3 regions of the Blautia sp. TM10-2 genome follow, and region 3 is predicted to be linked to each of the others. Evidence: predicted binding sites of a transcription regulator. Region 3 holds the regulator's gene; each other region holds the start of a gene.
What was found. Region 3 encodes NrdR, which represses ribonucleotide reductase genes. Its sites were predicted from a motif close to CACAANATNTTGTG; they were not measured.

Region 1: nrdD (anaerobic ribonucleoside-triphosphate reductase) is a predicted target of NrdR. The motif match lies at 2,369-2,382, and genes of this name have one in related genera.
Region 2: DXD92_RS06590 (ribonucleoside triphosphate reductase) is a predicted target of NrdR. The motif match lies at 1,487-1,500, and genes of this name have one in related genera.

Annotation. Positions count from the first base shown of each region.
Region 1 covers NZ_QUJZ01000013.1:69,724-74,362, reverse strand. The annotation lists gene DXD92_RS13865 (hypothetical protein) at 1-1,178, opposite strand, end outside; gene dapF (diaminopimelate epimerase) at 1,384-2,232, shown strand; gene nrdD (anaerobic ribonucleoside-triphosphate reductase) at 2,404-4,539, shown strand.
Region 2 covers NZ_QUJZ01000005.1:141,582-146,220, forward strand. The annotation lists gene DXD92_RS06580 (tetratricopeptide repeat protein) at 1-112, shown strand, start outside; gene hflX (GTPase HflX) at 131-1,366, shown strand; gene DXD92_RS06590 (ribonucleoside triphosphate reductase) at 1,614-4,025, shown strand; gene DXD92_RS06595 (O-acetylhomoserine aminocarboxypropyltransferase/cysteine synthase family protein) at 4,184-4,639, shown strand, end outside.
Region 3 covers NZ_QUJZ01000001.1:232,746-237,384, forward strand. The annotation lists gene DXD92_RS01190 (patatin-like phospholipase family protein) at 29-916, opposite strand; gene DXD92_RS01195 (citrate/2-methylcitrate synthase) at 1,021-2,379, opposite strand; gene DXD92_RS01200 (DUF3786 domain-containing protein) at 2,510-3,145, opposite strand; gene nrdR (transcriptional regulator NrdR) at 3,160-3,612, opposite strand; gene DXD92_RS01210 (YlmC/YmxH family sporulation protein) at 3,755-4,006, shown strand; gene DXD92_RS01215 (acylphosphatase) at 4,007-4,312, opposite strand; gene DXD92_RS01220 (GNAT family N-acetyltransferase) at 4,340-4,639, opposite strand, start outside.

The sequences.
Region 1 (4,639 bases), on a different contig from region 3:
CCGATTTCAGTGTAGTCCAGCTTTTCGTCATCACTATAGAATGTGTAGAGTGTCAGGTTACTATCCTCTTTTTCCGTTTTTTCTGATTTGGCATCCCCTGCCTTCGCCAGAAAATCGCTCTCGGAAGTGCCGAGCGTGATGCCGTTTGTGATTGAAATCGGAATCTTTGTCGTATCGAGATCGCCGTACAGCGAAGTAACAAAACAGTTGCGCACTGTCGTCGCCTCCGCGCCGTAATTATGTACGGTGCAGTAAAGCTTCTGACCGCCCTTTTCCAGCGTGACGTAGCCGTATTTTCCGTTTAAAACGGCCGTATCGGACTCTTTCGTATTGACGGTCCAGTCGTGGTCCAGAAGTTCACTGACCGGAACGGGAAGATGATAGAGTACATCGTCAAAGCGGACGGTCCAGTCGTTGATTTCAATGCTGTCGGCTTCCGGTGCCTGGTAGGCCTCCACTTCCGGTGTTGTGGCATCGCTGACACCATCGAGCGCTTCTGCATCAGCCGTGGTCGTAAAGTTCTGCATATCGAGGGAATACAGAATTCCCGTTTTGTTATCGAAGCCGAGCGTGATCGTCTGGTACAGCCCGTACTCATACGTGAACTGCACAGAGGTATCGGTCTCATAACGGTCCTTTGGCGCACCGTAGATGCTTTCCGCATCCTCCATCAGCGACTGCTGCAGAGTGACGCCGTTCGGCAGGCCGACATAGATATTCTGGCCCTCAGCGGTCGAGGTGTCGATGTGAATGCCTCCGATCAGGCATTCCGCCACTGGCTTTGCCGTGGTATCCGGATTGGCAATATCGACGGTAATCTGGTTTCCGTCCTTTTCAAAACTTTCGCCCTCTGAGAAGGATTCCGGCTGGATTTCCTTCGTGTCGTCGCCGCTGTAGACCCAGCCAAGCGCTGTAAAATCCGCGTAGGATTCCGGAATTTCGTATGTATCGCCCCAGATGGCAAGCTGAAAACTGTTCAGGTTCTTCGAGAGATCCACATCGTATTCCGGAATCTCATCGGAATCGCCGGAGGCCGCCAGATTGTCTTCGGGGTCGTCATCGTCGGTACTCTGACTGATGGTTGTGATCGGAATCGTTTCTGTTTTCTTTCCGCAGCCGCTCGTTCCCACGAGGAAAGCGGCAAATACTGCTGTTAAAACCCAACGGTATTTTTTCATCAAAACCTCCTCATAATAAATGGTTAAAAATATTTGAAAGTTACTTCATGTAGGTAACGATATCAGTTCCCCCTATTCTATCACATTCCGCTTCGTTTTCCAATGTCTGAAGCGGATTTGAGAAAAATGGTTTTTCAAACGCGCGGTACGGAATACATATTTAGTAAGGAACTGGAAAGGGCAGAAGTCTGGGAGGAGGCTGTGTATGCGTTTTACAAAAATGCAGGGCTGCGGAAATGATTATATCTATGTAAATGCCATGGAGGAGCGGGTGGAGAGTCCGGGACGGCTGGCAAAAGCGGTAAGTGACCGCCATTTCGGCATCGGCGCGGACGGGCTGATTCTGATCGGGGCATCCAAAACAGCAGATTTTTCGATGGAAATGTACAACGCCGACGGCTCGAAGGGCGCGATGTGCGGCAACGGCATCCGCTGTGTGGGAAAATACGTGTACGAGCATGGGCTGACGAGAAAAACGACGCTGACTATCGAAACCGGCAGCGGAAACCGTGTGATTCATCTGCAGACGGGGGAGAATCTGAATGAGATCTGTCAGGTGACAGTGGAGATGGGAACGCCGGAATTCCGCGCCGCACAGATCCCCGTTGTTTCTCTGGGGGAATATGTGCTGGAGCATAAAATTACCGTGTGCGGGGAAAATTATACGATGACCTGCCTTTCGATGGGAAATCCGCATGCGGTGATTCCGGTGGAAGATGTGGAAAAAATATCCATTGCAAAGACCGGTTCCGCTTTTGAACACCTTTCCTGCTTCCCGGACCGTATCAATACAGAGTTTATCCAGACTTTAGATCAACACACAATAAAAATGAGAGTCTGGGAACGTGGGAGCGGTGAAACGCTGTCCTGCGGAACGGGAGCGTGTGCGGCAGCCGTCGCGGCGATGCTTTCCGGCTGTGTTTCGGAGGGAGAAACTGCCGTAGAACTGCGCGGCGGCAGGCTTTTCGTTACATGGGACCGGACGAAAAATAAGGTCCTTCTGACCGGCCCGGCCGAGACCGTTTTTGAAGGAACGCTTGCAGAACGAATTTGAAAAATGCAGATTTCTGTCTGCACGAAAGAGCAGTATGCAATATTCTGAAAATAAAAACTTACAGGAAATGCCTTTTCTTTTCAAAAGAAACATGCTACAATATGTGGTGCCCGCTACAAGAAAAGGGTGGGGGACACACAAGATATAGTGTTTGATTTGGAGGACACCACAATGGTTTATATTATCAAAAAGGACGGCACCAAAGAAGAATTCGACGCGCAGAAGATCGTTCGTGCCGTAAATAAATCCGCACAGAGAATCCTGTATACCTTCTCACAGCAGGAGATTGACTTTATCTGTAAGTTCGCAACCGAGCACGTATATTCCCTTGGAAAGACCGAAATTCCGATCAGCGATATGCACAATATCGTGGAGGGAGCACTCGAAAAAGTAAACCCGGCTGTGGCAAAAAGCTACCGCGATTACCGCAATTACAAAACTGATTTTATCCATATGATGGACGAGGTCTACACGAAGAGCCAGTCCATCCGCTACATCGGCGACAAGAGCAATGCCAACACCGACAGCGCCCTCGTTGCAACGAAGCGAAGCCTGATTTTCAACGAGCTGAACAAAGAGCTGTACCGCAAGTTCTTCATGAACCGCAACGAGCTGCAGGCCTGTAAGGACGGCTACATCTACATCCACGACCAGTCCGCACGTCTCGATACCATGAACTGCTGTCTGTTCGATGTCGGAAACGTTTTAAAAGGCGGCTTCGAGATGGGAAATGTCTGGTACAACGAGCCGAAGACACTTGACACCGCATTTGATGTCATGGGTGATATCGTCCTCAGCACCGCTGCACAGCAGTACGGCGGCTTTACCGTGCCGGAGGTGGACAAGATCCTTGCTCCGTACGCACAGAAGAGCTATGATTACTACGTAAAAGAGTTCCTGAAATATACCGACGCATCCTGGGAGGGTGCACAGGAGAAAGCCATCGAGTATGCGATCGACAAAGTAAGAAGAGAGTGCGATCAGGGATGGCAGGGAATTGAGTATAAACTGAACACTGTTGGATCTTCCCGCGGTGATTATCCGTTCGTTACCGTGACCCTCGGCCTTGGAACGAGCATGTTCGAGAAGATGATTTCCATCTCCCTTCTCGAGGTCCACAAAAACGGACAGGGCAAGAAAGGCCACAAAAAGCCGGTGCTCTTCCCGAAAATCGTCTTCTTATATGACAAGGCAATTCACAGAGAGGGCGGCATCGCAGAAGATGTCTTCGAGGCAGGACTTGACTGTTCTTCCAAGACGATGTATCCGGACTGGCTGTCGATGAGCGGCGAGGGCTACATCGCCGAGATGTACAAGAAATACAAGAGAGTCATCAGCCCGATGGGATGTCGTGCTTTCCTTAGCCCGTGGTACGAGCGCGGAGGCATGGAGCCGGCAGATGAGAACGACAAACCGGTCTTTGTCGGACGTTTCAACATCGGAGCCGTTTCCCTTCATCTTCCGATGATCCTGGCAAAATCCCGTTCCGAGAACCGCGATTTCCACGAAGTGCTCGACTTCTACCTCGAGATGATCCGCGATCTGCACAAACGGACCTACGATTACCTCGGCGAGATGCGTGCATCCACGAACCCGCTGGCTTACTGTGAGGGAGGTTTCTACGGCGGCCACTTAAAACCGTCCGACAAGATCCGCCCGCTGTTAAAGCCGATGACCGCATCGTTCGGTATCACGGCGCTGAACGAGCTGCAGGAGCTGTACAACGGAAAATCTCTTGTTGAGGACGGACAGTTCGCACTTGACACGCTGAAATATATCAACGACAAGGTTGCCGAGTTTAAGAAAGAGGACGGCATCCTCTATGCGATCTACGGCACACCGGCAGAATCCCTGTGCGGCCTGCAGATAGAGCAGTTCCGCAAACAGTACGGCATCGTCCGCAACGTTTCGGACCGCCCGTATGTGAGCAACAGTTTCCACTGCCACGTAACCGAGGACATCACCCCGATCCAGAAACAGGATCTCGAGGGACGTTTCTGGGAGCTCTGCAACGGCGGAAAAATCCAGTACGTGCGCTATCCGGTCGGCTACAACAAAGGCGCGATCAAGACACTGATCGAGCGTGCGATGGAGCTTGGCTACTACGAGGGCGTAAACCTGTCCCTGGCTTACTGCGATGACTGCGGCCACCAGGAACTCGACATGGATGTCTGCCCGGTCTGCGGTTCCAAGAACCTGACAAAGATCGACCGTATGAACGGCTATCTTTCCTACAGCCGTGTCCATGGCGACACACGTCTGAATGAAGCAAAGATGGCGGAAATTGCAGAGAGAAAATCGATGTAATCATTCATGAAATAATCAATGGAACAATCAATGGAATAATCAAAAGCCTCTGAGAAAAGTCCGGTGTGAATGTGACTTTCCTCAGAGGCTTTTTGGGTAT
Region 2 (4,639 bases), on a different contig from region 3:
TGAAAAACGGGCGGATTTTGATACCGCGAAGTCGCTGATGGCGGATTTTCTGGCAGCATACCCGGAAAACACCGCGGCGCAGCGGGAAAATACGTTTCTCCAGAACCGATAACAGACGGAGGAAGTTGAATTGTTTGATTTAAGAGAAGAACAGGAGCGCGTGATTCTGGTCGGCGTACAGGAAAACGGCGGCGCAAACGCAGAAGAATCGCTCGACGAGCTGGCGGAACTGGCCAGCACCGCCGGTGCGAAGGTGGAGGGCCGCCTGGTGCAGGTGCGAGAGGCCATTCATCCGGGAACGTACATCGGAAAAGGAAAATTAGAGGAGTTGAAAATTCTGGTGCGCGCCTGCGATGCGACGGGCATCATCTGCGACGATGAGCTCTCCTCGATCCAGTTAAAAGGGCTGGAGGAAGCACTGGAATGCAAGATCATGGACCGTACGCTTTTGATCCTGGATATCTTTGCGGCGCGCGCCGTGAGCAGCGAGGGTAAAATCCAGGTTGAGCTGGCCCAGTTAAAGTACCGTGCGTCCCGACTTTCCGGCCTTGGCACATCGCTTTCCCGTCTCGGCGGCGGAATCGGTACGAGAGGACCGGGAGAGAAAAAGCTGGAAACCGACCGGCGCCTGATCCGCACGCGTATTACGCAGTTAAAACGTGAGCTTGAGGAAGTACGCCAGCACAGAGAGCTCCTTCGTGAAGGCAGAAAACGTTCCAAAATCCCGGTAGCGGCGCTCGTAGGCTATACGTCAGCGGGAAAGAGCAGTCTTTTAAATGCACTGACAGGATCGGAAATTCTGGCAGATGCAATGCTGTTTTCCACGCTGGATACGACGACGCGGTCACTGACCCTTCCGGATGGACAGGAAATCCTGCTGACCGATACGGTTGGATTTATCAATAAGCTGCCACATCATCTGATCGATGCATTCCGCAGTACGCTGGAGGAAGCACGGTATGCCGACTATATTCTCCACGTTGTGGATACGTCAAATCCGCAGATGGAGCTGCAGATGCAGGTCGTGTACGATACGCTGCGGGAACTGAAAGTTGAGGACAAAAAGATCGTCACCCTGCTGAACAAGCAGGATAAGCTTCTCGCCCCGATGGTTGTAAAAGATTTCCGGGCAGACGCGAGCCTTGCGGTCTCTGCCAAAACAGGACAGGGACTCGAAGACCTCAAAAATTTACTCTCCTCGTGGATGATGGAGGGCAAAATCTATATCGAGCGCCTCTATCCGTACGATAAGGCGGGAACGATTTCACTGATCCGCGGATACGGAATTCTGCTCGAAGAAGAATATCTGCCGGAAGGCATCCGCGTAAAAGCCTATGTACCGAAGGATATCTATCCGAGGGTATAGAGGTATGGCAAGCGGGCTTAAAAACGGCAGTACATCCCTTTAAGCGCCGTACAGCGCCGAAAAATGGAAGGGACAGAATACAAGTAAAAGTACCATATCTAGTGATGTTAGAAAATTTCACACTAGATATGGTACTTTTTACTATTGACGGGAGAAACATGCTCTGCTATCATATGGTTCAGACACTGCAAAGAGTGGAACCTTAAAAAGGCCTTGCAGAAACGGTTGAATTAACAGGAGGGATTCCATGTTTCAGGTAGAAAAGAGAGACGGAACGATTGCAGAGTTCCAGATGAAAAAGATTACCGATGCGATTGGAAAAGCATTCGGCGCAAAAGATATGCAGTTCAGCGATGACATGCTTCAGATGCTGGCACTGCGCGTAACAGCGGACTTTCAGTCCAAGATCAAAGACGGAAAAATTTCAGTGGAGGCAATTCAGGACAGCGTGGAGAACGTGCTGATCCAGTGCGGCTACGCAGAAGTGGCAAAAGCTTACATTCTGTACCGCAAGCAGAGGGAAAAAATCCGCAACATGAAATCGACGATCGTAGACTACAAAGAGATCGTGGACAGCTACGTAAAAGTAGAGGACTGGCGTGTCAAAGAGAATTCGACCGTAACGTATTCTGTCGGCGGTCTGATCTTAAGCAATTCCGGCGCGATCACAGCCAACTACTGGTTATCAGAGATTTATGATGACGAGATCGCCGAGGCACACCGCAACGCGGATATTCACATCCACGACCTGTCGATGCTGACCGGCTACTGTGCAGGATGGTCGTTAAAACAGCTCATCAAAGAAGGACTTGGCGGCATCAACGGAAAGATTACTTCTTCTCCGGCAAGACATCTTTCGGTTCTGTGCAACCAGATGGTCAACTTCCTCGGCATTATGCAGAACGAGTGGGCAGGTGCGCAGGCATTTTCTTCATTTGATACGTATCTGGCGCCGTTCGTCAAAGTGGACAACTTAAGCTACGGCGAAGTGAAGAAGTGCATCGAGGCGTTTATCTACGGCGTCAACACACCGAGCCGCTGGGGAAGCCAGGCACCGTTCTCCAACATCACACTCGACTGGACCGTACCGGATGACCTCGCGGAGCTTCCGGCGATCGTCGGCGGCAAGGAGATGGACTTCAAGTACAAAGACTGTAAAAAAGAGATGGATATGGTCAACAAAGCGTTCATCGAGACGATGATCGAGGGAGATGCCAACGGAAGAGGCTTCCAGTACCCGATCCCGACCTACTCCATCACATCCGATTTTGACTGGTCCGATACGGAGAATAACCGTCTGCTGTTCGAAATGACTGCAAAATACGGTACCCCGTACTTCTCCAACTACATCAACAGCGATATGAAACCAAGCGACGTGCGCTCCATGTGCTGCCGTCTCCGCCTGGATCTGCGTGAGCTTCGAAAGAAAACCGGCGGATTCTTCGGTTCCGGCGAGAGCACCGGATCGGTCGGCGTTGTCACCATCAATATGCCGCGTATCGCATATCAGTCCAAAGATGAGAAAGAGTTCTACCGCCGTCTCGATCATATGATGGATATTGCCGCACGTTCGTTAAAGACGAAACGTGAGGTCATTACCCGCCTCCTGGACGAGGGACTGTATCCATATACGAAACGGTACCTTGGAACGTTTGAGAACCACTTCTCAACCATCGGTCTGATCGGTATGAACGAGGCCGGCTTAAATGCCGCATGGCTCGGAAAGGGTCTGGAGGATCCGAAGACACAGCAGTTTACGAAAGAAGTTCTGAACCATATGAGAGAGCGTCTTTCTGATTACCAGGAGGAGTACGGCGATCTGTACAACCTTGAGGCAACTCCGGCGGAGTCGACCGCATACCGTCTGGCAAAACACGACCGTGCAAAATGGCCGGATATCAAGACCGCAGGCCATGAGGGAGATACCCCGTACTACACCAACAGCTCCCATCTGCCGGTGGACTATACCGAGGATATTTTCTCTGCGCTTGATATTCAGGATGATCTGCAGACGCTGTACACCTCGGGAACTGTATTCCATGCGTTCCTTGGCGAAAAACTGCCGGACTGGAAAGCAGCAGCTTCCCTTGTGCGGAAGATTGCAGAGAACTACAAACTGCCGTACTACACGCTGTCCCCGACGTATTCTGTCTGTGCGAACGACGGCTATCTCGCCGGCGAGCATTTTGCATGTCCGATCTGTGGAAAAGAGGCAGAGGTTTACAGCCGTATCACGGGATATTACCGTCCGGTCAAGAACTGGAACGACGGAAAACGCCAGGAGTACAAGAACAGAACTGTATATGATATCATCCACTCCAAATCGCCGGAGCAGAAAATGAAATCGTACGGCGCAGCAGAGAAGCTGGCAGAGCAGGCCGCTGGAAAAGAAGAGCCGAAAGCCGCTGCAGCAGCAGATAAAATCGAGGAAGACGGCATGTACCTGTTCACGACAAGCACCTGCCCGAACTGCAAAATGGCAAAAGAAATGCTCGCCGAGGAGCAGTATGAGGTGATCGACGCAGAGCGTCACCCGGATCTTGCCGCACAGTACGGCATCATGCAGGCACCGACTCTTCTCGTTGTGGAGGACGGCCAGGCGCAGAAGATTGTGAATGCTTCCAATATCCAGAAATATGTGGATGAATATCTCTCCTAAATCTGTGCGCATATAGTTGCAGGAAAGAACAAACAGAGTTATAATAGGAAAAAGCGATACCCTCGCCTGGGCATCCCGGGTGGGGGTATTATTATGGCGCTGAGCACAGCAGAAATCGGCCCGGTGGACCGGTTTCACTTACAGAAGGGAGAAAAATTATGGGATACAGCCAGGACACAATCTGTGTACAGGGAGGATGGCAGCCGAAAAACGGTGAGCCGCGTGTACTTCCGATTTACCAGAGCACAACATTCAAATATGCAACCAGCGAGGAAATGGGAAAATTGTTCGATCTGGAGGAAGAGGGATATTTCTATTCCCGTCTGCAGAACCCGACGAACGACGTCGTAGCACAGAAAATCTGCGATCTGGAGGGCGGCGTGGCAGCCATGCTCACATCTTCCGGCCAGGCGGCAACGATGCTTGCTGTTACCAACATCTGTGAGGCAGGCGACCACGTTGTCTGCGCGGCAAAGGTTTACGGAGGAACCTCCAACCTGCTCGCCGTTACCTTAAAACGATTCGGCATCGAGACTACCCTCGTGGATCAGGATGCGCCGGCAGAGGAGCTGGAAAAAGCATTCCAGCCGAACACCAAAGCTGTCTTTGCCGAG
Region 3 (4,639 bases):
CAATCCTCTTTTCGTTTATACAGTAACTTTATTCTTCTTTCAGAAACTCCTGCAGAGCCTCAAAATTTGCTTTCATCTGGTCATAGCCGTGCTGGTAAAATTCCCGCAGCTTCTCCTCGTCCTTTTCGAGACGCGATACCGCCGGTATCTCCGGGCGGATCACAAAGACGGAGCCTTCTTCTTCCCATTTTTCGATGCATTCGAGTACCTGGTTATAATGTTTCGCGCGGTTTACAAGCGCACGCACGAGATTCGGGTATTTGCGGAATGCCGCCACATACAGCTCCCAGCCTCTCGTTCCCTCTTTTTTGCGGTAACCGAAATTCCGTGTCAGAATAATGACATTTTTTCGGTGTCCCGTCTTTAAGGAACGGATAATCGGGATCGAATCGGCAACACCGCCGTCGACGTACTCGTTTCCGTCGATCTCCACCATCGGGCAGGCGATCGGCATGCTCGATGATGCACGGCCAATTGCAAGCAGACGTTCTTTATTTTCGCGGTCATCCAGATATTCCGCGCGTCCCGTCTCACAGTTTGTCACAACCAGCTCACACGTCTGCGGCGATGCAAAATACGTATCAAAATCAAATGGAAAAATCTCATACGGATACCGTTCGAACACCATATCCATGTCGAGCAGTGCTTTTTTCTCAACGATTGTCTTGATATTCTTATTGACGTAGCGGTTTTTCTCATCCGTGACAATCATACAGTCCCTCGTTCTGCCAATCTGGCGCGATACATAGTCCAGCGCATTGCAGGCTCCGGCGGAAACGCCGATCACATGAGGGATATAATACTCCTGCTCCATCAGAAAGTCCAGCGCTCCTGCTGTAAAGACGCCGCGATTGGCCCCTCCTTCCAATATGACTGCTCCGGATTTTGTTATGCTGTAATTTTTTGTCTCATTCATTCTCCTGCACTCTCCTATTTTTCACAATGACACATTACTTCCTGCACAGAGCAATGCCGGAGCAGATCGGAAAATCCCGACACGCTCCGGCCCTTCTGCCTGTTTTATCTGTTTTCCAGCGGAACATAGTCCACTTCATCTTTGACACTCTTGTACGCCGGGCGGATGATCTTGTCGGTGTTGATCAGTTCCTCCATCCGGTGTGCACTCCAGCCGACGATACGCGCGCAGGCGAACATCGGGGTGTAGAGCTCCAGCGGAAGATCCAGCATGCTGTAAACGAAGCCGCTGTAGAAGTCGACGTTTGCGGATACACCTTTGTAAATATGGCGCTCCTCGCCGATGATCTTCGGAGCCAGTTCCTCGACCATAGCGTACAGCCGGTAATCTTTCTCTCTGTGTTTTTCTTTTGCCAGCTGCTCAACGAAGGTCTTGAAGATGCGCGCACGCGGGTCGGAAATGGAGTAAACCGCATGGCCCATACCGTAAATCAGACCTTTCTGGTCGAACGCCTCTTTGTGCAGCAGCTTTCTTAAGTAATTCGATACTTCTTCCTCATCCGTCCAGTCTTTGACGTGTGACTTCATATCGTCGAACATCCGCACAACCTTGATGTTTGCACCGCCGTGCTTCGGTCCCTTTAAGGAGCCGAGCGCCGCTGCAATTGCGGAGTACGTATCGGTTCCGGAAGAAGAAACAACATGTGTTGTAAAGGTTGAGTTGTTACCGCCGCCGTGCTCCATGTGGAGGACGAGGGCAAGATCGAGGATCTTCGCCTCCAGCGGGGTGTATTTCTGATCCGGGCGGAGCATCAGCAGAATGTTTTCTGCGGTGGAAAGCTTCTTCGACGGATTGTGGATATATAAACTTTTTCCCTTGATATAATGGTTGTACGCCTGATAGCCATAGACGGACAGCATCGGGAAAACAGAAATCAGGTTAATGCACTGGCGAAGCACATTCGGAAGGGAGGTATCATCTGCGTGGTTGTCGTACGCGTACAGGGTCAGAACGCTTCGGGACAGAGTGTTCATCATGTCCTTGGTCGGCGCTTTCATAACAACGTCACGCACAAAGTTCTTCGGCAGGGACTGCTGCTGTTTTAAAATCGTCTTAAAATGCTTAAGCTGCTCTTCATTCGGCAGATTTCCAAACAGGAGCAGATAAGCGACTTCTTCAAATCCCATACGGTTTTCACTCAAAAATCCCTGGGTCAGTTTTTCCACGTTGATGCCGCGGTAGTACAGACGTCCGTCACACGGTGTTTTGACGCCGTCAATGATATCCGAAGACACAACGTTTGAAATCTGTGTCAGTCCCGCAAGGACGCCAACGCCGTTGACATCGCGCAGTCCGCGTTTTACATCGTATTGCCCATACAGCGAAACATCCATTTTGGAGTTATCCAGACAGATGTTTGTCAGTTCCTCTATTTCCGGTGTTACTTTCATGCTAAAAGCCATATGCATTCCCCTTTCTCTTCTCTTTTTTTACTCACTTTCGCTCATTATAGCATTAAACCAAGGGATTCGTATACTGAAATTTTTATAAACATTCGAAAAATTTTCGTAAGATTTTGTCTCACAAAAGGTATCAGGCTTCTGTTTTACATGCATCGAAGGCTTGATCCAGTGCGTCCAGGAAATCTCCCATCACGTAATACAGCGTCTCAAACCGCAGATAATCGAGGACGTTTTCATCCCACATAAACTTCAGCACCGGCGGGAATTCCTCATCGGACTCCCAGAACTGGAAGACGAGCGGCAGAAACGGAAAGACATGAAAAACAAAAGCAGCGTCTCCCGGGAAATATGGTTTTCCGCCAAGGGAAACGCATGCTTTTTTCAGCTGTTCCACATGCCCGTCATACCGTGCGGCGCGGCTGTCGTGAACGCCGGACGCAATCGTGCGGCCTTTGATCGTTCCCTTTAAGGAATTGGTACGCGCATACGTGCCGGCGAGCACAATCTCCTTCTTTCCGCAGCAGAGCAGGTCGAAAATCGTCAGCGTCTCATTGAAACTGCCCTGATGTACATGAAGAAAATGGTCTTTTGATCCCTCTACAACGCCGGTATGGCGGTTCACTCTCCATTCTTCAAAAAGATACGGCACATAGAAATAATCGCCATCAAACGCAAAGCCATACTTTCCTTCGATCTCCTTCTGATCGTATGTCAGAAAACGTTCCTGCATCTGATCACGCATTTTAATATAGTTCGACACTTCCATTTTTTTGCCTCCCGCTATTTGTCGAGCATCTTTTTCAGCTCGTCCATGAACGTGTTGACGTCCTTGAACTCACGGTAAATCGACGCAAAGCGGACGTACGCCACCTGATCCAGGTCTTTTAAGTAATGCATGACCTTCTCTCCGATCACAGAGCTTGGAATCTCGCGTTCCTCGCCGTTGAAAAGCTCCGTCTCCACCTTGTTGACCATCTCGTTGATCTTCTCGGCGGACACCGGCCGTTTGTGGCAGGCGCGCAGGATACCGGTCTCGATTTTCGAGCGGTCATACTGCTCGCGGTTCATATCTTTTTTGATGACGATCAAAGGGATCGTCTCCACTTTTTCGTATGTCGTAAAGCGTCTGCCGCAGACATCGCACATCCGGCGGCGGCGGATCGCATTGCTGTCTTCAATCGGGCGTGAATCCACAACCCGGGTATTATCCTGATTACAAAATGGACATCTCATATCTTTCGTCCTCGTTTCTAAATAAGTATTTCGGAAAGTTTTCTACTTTTACAGTATACGCATTTTTCCGTGAAATTCAAGTCAACTGCAGCAACATTTTCGCATATGTTTTTCCATAGGAATCAGTAAAAAGGAGCACCGCATGCGCGTTGTAGATCTCCGCCAGAAAGAAGTTATCAATATCTGCACCTGCAAAACGCTCGGCTGTCCGATTGATGTGGAATTCAATCCAAAAACGGGACATCTTACCGGACTCGTTCTTCCGGGTCCTGTGAAATTCTGCGGCTTTTTCTGCCACGGCGAGGATTTTGTGATCCCATGGGACCGCATCTGCCAGATCGGCAACGATATCATTCTCGTCGAAATTCCGGAAAAAGAGAAAAAACAGCCCTGATCAACGGATATGAAAACCGAATTCCGATTCCAGCGGAATCTTCGTCCATTTTGCATCCGTGATTTCGATGTAGCTGGAGGTGCGGATCCTTTTGATCATCTCCGTGATCGTCTCCTCATCACCCTGCACCTCCATCTCCACCGTCTCATCCCAGCAGTTTCTCACCCAGCCTGTCAGCCCGAGCTGGTAGGCAGCATAATACGCCCGGTAACGGAACCCCACGCCCTGCACCTGGCCGTAGAAAATCACATGGTACCGGATTTCTTCTTTTTCGTCTCTTCTGTCTCGTTTCGCTGTCTCGTTCATATTTCTCTGCCTCCCAACAGTCATTGCCTAAAATTCGTCTGCCGTCGCACAGTACAGCGGAAGCGGGAACCAGTCGGATGGAATGTTCTTCCAGATTTCAGATGGAACCTTGCTTCCCTTACTTGCCAGCGGTGAAAGAAGCAGTTCCTGCGCCTGCTCCCGGTTGAGTACATCTGCCCCCGGATGGGCTTCCCGTGTCACGGTCACAGTTCCATCTTTTACCGTCACGGTCAGCGGCTGTCCCTCCAGTACGGCAGACCACGTTCCATCGCTGATGCCCATCGTCTCTGCTTTCATGGTCAGCATTGCCTCGATGACGTCTGCAAA